3 regions of the Shewanella sp. MF05956 genome follow, and region 1 is predicted to be linked to each of the others. Evidence: predicted binding sites of a transcription regulator. Region 1 holds the regulator's gene; each other region holds the start of a gene.
What was found. Region 1 encodes sigma-54, which starts transcription at its own class of promoters, with help from an activator protein. Its sites were predicted from a motif close to GTTGGCACGNNNNTNGNNT; they were not measured.

Region 1 (2,279 bases):
GATCTGCAGGAACTAATAATGCAAATAAGATATCGACAGGTTGTTTATCGATGGCATCGAACGAAATGGGTTCTTCGCATTTTACAAAGATCGCAATAGGGTGATCGATTGTCGTTAATCGGCCATGAGGTATTGCAATACCATTACCTATACCTGTGCTACCCATTTTTTCTCTTGCGATAAGGCTTTCAAACACCTCTTGCGAAGACAGGGTCGGGTACTGGGCAGCGACTAAATCGCTGATAAGTTCCAGTACCTTTTTCTTACTGCCCGGTGTGGCACAGGTGGTGCATTCCGGCTGCAGGATGGTACAAAGTTCCATCGTTAGTGTTTTGTATACTTCTCTTTGTGTTTAATTACCTGACGATCGAGCTTATCTATCAGGGCGTCTATTGCTGCATACATGTCTGTATGTTCTGACATTGCAAAAATTTCTCCGCCCTTTAGGCTGACTTTAGCTTCTGCTTTTTGTTGTAATTTTTCTACGTTGAGTACAACGTGAACATTATTGATCTGATCGAAGTGTCGTTCAAGCTTTGAAAACTTTTCCTGAACGTATTCACGTAAAGATTCGGTTATTTCAACATGATGCCCTGATAAATTGATCTGCATTACACTTCTCCATTGTTGAGTGATTTATAAACTCTTACGTTGGTTTGAGGGCGGTATCATCATTGCCTCACGGTATTTTGCAATCGTACGACGAGCAACGTTTATGCCCTGTTCGGCCAGTAGTTGAGCCATTTTGCTGTCGCTAAGCGGCTTTTTCTGGTTTTCTGCTGCAACCAACTTTTTAATAAATGCGCGGATTGCTGTCGATGAACACTCTCCGCCATCATCAGTGCTGACATGGCTAGAGAAAAAGTATTTTAACTCAAACAACCCTCGTGGGGTGTGCATGTATTTTTGAGTGGTCACGCGCGAAATGGTCGATTCATGCATTTCTACGGCTTCAGCAATGTCATTTAATACCATAGGTTTCATGGCTTCTTCGCCATATTCGAAAAACCCTTGTTGGAATTGCACAATGCAATTGGCTACTTTTAACAAGGTATCGTTACGGCTTTCAATGCTTTTGATAAACCATTTAGCTTCTTGCAAATGACCTCGTATAAACTGAGTATCAGATGGGTTTTTACTGCTGCGAGCCATTGCTGCATATTGCTGATTAACACCTATTTTAGGCATGTTATCTGGATTGAGTTCAACAACCCAACGGCCATTCTTTTTAAATACTGTGACATCAGGGATCACGTATTCGTCATCGACGGCAGTAATCAATAAGCCAGGACGCGGATTAAGAGATTGAATTAAGGTAATGGCATCACGTAACTCATCTTCTTTTAAACGCGTTTTACGCATTAATAATCTAAAGTCACGCCCAGCGATTAAATCCAAATAATCTTTGATGAGCATTCGCGCATTTTCAATGTGCGGGGTTGAGTCTGCATATTGTGACAGTTGAATGAGTAAACATTCACTAAGGTCACGTGCAGCAACACCTACGGGGTCAAAATGTTGAATTCGCTTTAACACCGCTTGAACCTCATCAAGCTCAACATTTTCATCGCCCATAGCTTCTAGTATTTCTTCAGTGCTTTGGGTTAGATAGCCGCGTTCATCTATTGCGTCAATGATGGCTGTTGCGATGGCAAGGTCGGTGTCTGAAAATGGCGTTAAGTTTTTTTGCCACTCTAAATGTTCATATAAGCCTTCGGTGGTTTCCCCTTGAAAAGGCATATCATCGTCGCGCATGCTGGCACTACCAGACCCTGACATCGGTGAGGCGGTATAGACTTCATCCCAGGTCGTGTCCATGGGCATGTCGTCCATGGTTTCTTTACTGATGGATTCTGTGGTGTCGATGGTTGAAGTATCTTTTTCGACACTCACATTACTGTTGTCACTGAAGTCTGTGTCTGATTGATCGCGACTTTCTTTTAAGGGATCTTTAGCTTGAGAAAATTCATCTTCTATTTCAAGCAATGGATTTGAGTCCAGCGCCTGTTGGATTTCTTGCTGTAGCTCCAATGAAGATAATTGCAGCAAGCGGATGGCTTGCTGCAATTGAGGGGTCATAGTGAGATGCTGACCCATTTTAAGTTGGAGTGACGCTTTCATTTACCGCTTATCCCTAGATGATTTCCATAAAAATAACAATCTCGAAAAACTGTAATGGGGTGTCACGTACGTCAATGACATTTCACGCAATTTAGGTATCGTTCAATGGAATGAATTAGATAGGCTAAAAGGCGTATACCCAATCAACTTGAAGATAC
Region 2 (2,279 bases), on a different contig from region 1:
TGCGCAGTTTAATTTTTTGTGATGCAGGCTTTTCACTGGTGCCTGTCGTTGATTGTGATGTGGTGCAATACCAAGCTTGTTTGGCGGCATTTGGGCATGTCAGTGTGTTGACGTCAATTAGCCAAATTGAGCAACGTTTACATCAACAACATGTTGATACTTTACTTATTCTAACTGACCAATTGCATAGTCAAATTCAGGGGTTAATACAACGCACTTTGGCCATTAAACCTATGGTGATTATTGTTAATGCCAAATCATGGCAACAAGATGTACTGTCACAATTACTTGATTGCGGTCGAATCACTTTTATTCCCGACATGTTAACGGTGAATCGGTTAACCAGCGTGATTAGTTTGGCACAAATTCGCTTTAATGCCGCCAGTAAAACGCTCGCAGAATTTAAAAAATTAGACGAAGAGATCCGCAGCATTAAATTGCTGAGTAGGGCTAAATTGATTGTGATGCAACAAGGGTTTGATGAAACTAAAGCACACCAGATTATACAGCAGCAAGCGATGCTAAAAGGCATGTCGATGGCGCAAATGTCCGCGCAAATCATTGCGCTTGTTAGCCAATCTGACCGTGCTCGTTTGGCGGAGTAAATAACATTGAACAGTGATGGTGCGCCCAATGTTGGTGCGGTTGAGCCTAAAAAGGACATATTATCACTGCAAGGTTAACGTTGAATACATAAAGTCTTTATAAATCAATTTATTACATGGTTTTATTTGTTGGCATAGAGTCTGCAACATCACAGTATGATACTGCAACGCATTAATGGGACATAACCCATAAAAGCACGAACAGTAAAATTTAAAAAAATCGGGATTGTAACTGGCAATGGCGCCAACTCTTTAACAGGAGTTGGCGCCATTTTGTTTTTTACCATCCAAGGCATGAAGGAGCAGGAAATGACAGTCTCAAAACCCAAATTAGTGGTCGTTGGCAATGGCATGGTGGGTCATCACTTTATTGAGCAATTATGCAGTCTGGGGCTGAATAAAACCTTTGAAGTACATGTGTTTGGCGAAGAGCCTCGTCCAGCCTATGACCGAGTGCAGTTATCTAAATATTTTGAGACAGGCAGTGCCGATCCATTAATGCTAACCAGTGCCCAGGATTATCAAGATTGGGGCATTAATCTGCATTTAAATACTCCCATCACGGCGATTGATATCGCAGCGAAAACCGTCACAAGTGCCCAAGGTGAATGTTACTCGTATACCCGATTAATTTTGGCGACTGGCTCGTTTCCATTTGTGCCGCCAATACAAGGTAACGATCGCGCTCAATGTTTGGTGTATCGTACCATTGAAGATCTTGAGGCTATTCAAGCTGCGGCGAAAAATAGTCAGGTCGGGGTGGTTGTCGGCGGCGGACTATTGGGCTTAGAAGCGGCAAATGCCATGATGCAACTTGGGGTAAAAACCCATGTTGTCGAGTTTGCGCCACAATTGATGCCCGTTCAGCTAAATGACAAAGCCGGTGAATTATTGTGCAGCAAAATCGAGCAACTCGGAGTGAGTGTGCATACCTCAAAAGCAACGACCGCCATTATTGATGGTGAAACTGCACTGCACCGCATGACATTTAATGATGAATCTTTTCTTGAAACCGACATGATTGTCTTTTCAGCCGGAATTCGCCCACAGGATGCTTTAGCCCGCGTGTCAAATATCAGTATTGGTGAGCGTGGCGGTATTGAAATTGACGATCACTGTCTAACGTCAGCTCCCGATGTGTATGCCATCGGCGAATGTGCATTATGGCAACAAAAAATATTTGGTTTAGTGGCACCCGGTTATCAAATGGCACGTGTAGTGGCCTCGCATATTGCCTCATTATCATCAAGCTCCCCAAGCCAATCGTTTACCGGCGCCGACATGAGTACCAAGCTTAAACTCTTAGGCGTCGATGTGGCCGCTATTGGCGCAAGCCGTGGTTTTGAGGATGCTCAATTTGTTGAGTTGTCTGATAATCAAACGGGTATTTATAAAAAACTCTGGCTTGATGACAGTGGTAAGTATTTAAAAGGCGCGGTACTCATTGGCGACAATAGCGATTACAGCCGCTTACTGGATTTGTATTTGTCTCAGGATGAAATTGCAGGCTCTGCAGTTGAGTTATTACTTGCTGGTGCTGAAGATGAAGCCGACTTAAAAGACACCTCTATCGTATGTTCTTGCCATCAAGTGACGAAAGGCGACATTGTTGAAGCGGTTTCAGCTGGCAATCATAAAATGGCTGAAATTAAATCGTGTACCCGCGCAGCGTCG
Region 3 (2,279 bases), on a different contig from region 1:
ACACATCAATGTTACCGCCGGCGCTACCATCAACACTAAAGGTTTTAATGAGCTGTCCGGATTCATCTTGTACACTCACGGTAATAGTTTCCATGGCCGATGGCGTACTAATCACGCCATTTATACCAGGACTCTCAGCGGAAATAATCCCAGTATCAGAAGGGATTAATACCTTACGGCCAACGAGACTCGATGCTTGCAATGCCTGACTTGAGCTCATCACAGTATTGAGGTTTAAAATTTCATCGTTAAGATTTGAAATACCATCAACAGTAGAAAATGATGCCATTTGGGCAATCATTTGATCATTGTCTACAGGCTCAAATGGGTCTTGCATTGATAACTGCTGACTGAGCAATGCAAAGAAGTCTTCTTGCTTTAACAGCTGATCATTCGCTTCAGGAACCGCGCTCTGCTCAGGTAACCGAATTGAATCGAGAAACGAATTACCCGTGGTTAACGTAGTAGTGCTCTGCACTGAACTCTTGGTCACTGCACTCGTATTTGATGCACTGCTTGACGTTTGCGGTAAAGACTGACTGTAAGAATTAATTAGGCTCATAGCTGCCTCCTTGAAAAATCAAAACTATTTACCCATATTGAGCGTTTGTTGCAGCATTGATTTAGTGGCATCTGCTACCTGAACATTCATTTGGTAAGACCGCGAAGCTGAAATCATGTCAGCCATTTCTTCCATTACATTCACGTTTGGCTTGTAAATAAATCCGTCAGCATCAGAAAGTGGATGATCTGGCGAGTACTCTTTAATTAGCGGTTTATCACTTTCAACAATGCCCTTCACCGACACTCCAGGAGATTGATTTTGCTGATTGCTGGCTTTGGCCATTTCTGCTTCAAAAACTGGATGACGTGCACGATAGGTTTTATCGACACTGCTCGACACTGAGTCTGCATTGGCAATGTTACTGGCCGTGGTATTAAGCCTGACAGATTGCGCCGACATCCCTGAACCAGAAACATTAAAGATATTGAATAAACTCATGATTAATCACCTCGCAATGCTTTACGCATGCCACTAAATTTACTTTCAAGAAAACCCAGTGACATTTGATATTCGAGCGCATTTTGCATAAATGCAGATTGTTCTTTTTGCGTGTCGACTGTGTTGCCATCGCCGGTGTCGGGTTGAGTCGGCACACGGTATTGCACGTGTTGCTGTGTTAATGACGTTAAATCAAAGTGCTTTTCGGTGGTTTGACTCATGCTTAAGCCATTTTGATGAGAGCTCGCGGCTTTCATCGCAGAAGCAAAATCCACATCCCGCGCTTTGTAATGAGGAGTATTGGCATTGGCGATATTACTTGAAATCACTTCTGCTCTTTGAGAACGTACGCCCAACGAGTATTGGTGAACACCTAATGCATTATCGAAATTAATCGCCATAAAATTGCCTCCATCAGCTAACTGATAGAATTAAAGCAAGGGTTATGCCAACAATTTCAATAAAGGATGAATAAGTATTTTAAATGAACATGCCGACGAATGCCGGCATGATAAAGCTAGTAAGCTATTTATTTAACTAGGTTTTCTTTTGATAGTAAATACCAGGATTACAACGAACCATATTAAATTCTTCGGTTAAACCGGCAATAGATTCTGACGCACCTAAGAATAAAATCCCTTTAGGGTTAAGTGCGGCAGCAAATTGCCGCAAAATTTTAGCCTTTGCCTCTGGTGCAAAGTAAATCAGCACATTACGACAAAAGATAATGTCGTATTTACCTAATAAACTATAACTTTCAAGAAGATTATGAGCTCTAAAGTTAACCAGACGCTTCACATTGTCTTTCAGTTTCATGTTGCCCGACGGTAAAGCATCAAAAAACTGACGCTTACGTTCATCAGATAAACCACGCGCTAACGCTAAACTGTCGTATTCAGCATTTTTACAACGTTCAAGCATAGAAGGCGATAAATCCGTTGCCTGAATAGATGCTCCGCCAGGCAGTGCGCCAGGCTTACGTTGTTGGTATTCAAGTACCGTCATGGCGAGAGAATAGGGTTCTTGACCTGATGAGCAAGCAGCCGACCAAATCTTTAATGGACGACCTAACTTACTGTACTCAGGTAATAAGGTATTATGCAGTAACTCGAAAGGATAACGGTCACGAAACCATAAGGTTTCATTGGTTGTCATCGCGTCGATCACTTCAGCACGTAACTGGCGCTCAGTCGGTTTCATCGACTTTTTAACCACCTCTGATAATGAGGGTAAGTTATGCTTACCCATCAAAGGGGCCAAACGGCTACGCACTAAA

Region 2: the regulator sigma-54 is predicted to act here: its motif matches at 734-752, upstream of nirB (nitrite reductase large subunit NirB).
Region 3: the regulator sigma-54 is predicted to act here: its motif matches at 1,438-1,456, upstream of flgB (flagellar basal body rod protein FlgB).

The regions. Positions count from the first base shown of each region.
Region 1 is NZ_JCAYNV010000003.1:264,519-266,797, reverse strand. Features, by position in the region: gene ptsN (PTS IIA-like nitrogen regulatory protein PtsN) at 1-322, opposite strand, end outside; gene hpf (ribosome hibernation promoting factor) at 325-612, opposite strand; gene AC19MX_RS04875 (RNA polymerase factor sigma-54) at 637-2,121, opposite strand.
Region 2 is NZ_JCAYNV010000006.1:18,711-20,989, reverse strand. Features, by position in the region: gene AC19MX_RS08050 (ANTAR domain-containing response regulator) at 1-605, shown strand, start outside; gene AC19MX_RS08055 (glycosyl transferase) at 1-12, shown strand, start outside; gene nirB (nitrite reductase large subunit NirB) at 915-2,279, shown strand, end outside.
Region 3 is NZ_JCAYNV010000016.1:102,081-104,359, forward strand. Features, by position in the region: gene flgD (flagellar hook assembly protein FlgD) at 1-562, opposite strand, end outside; gene flgC (flagellar basal body rod protein FlgC) at 587-1,003, opposite strand; gene flgB (flagellar basal body rod protein FlgB) at 1,006-1,404, opposite strand; gene AC19MX_RS17050 (CheR family methyltransferase) at 1,541-2,279, opposite strand, start outside.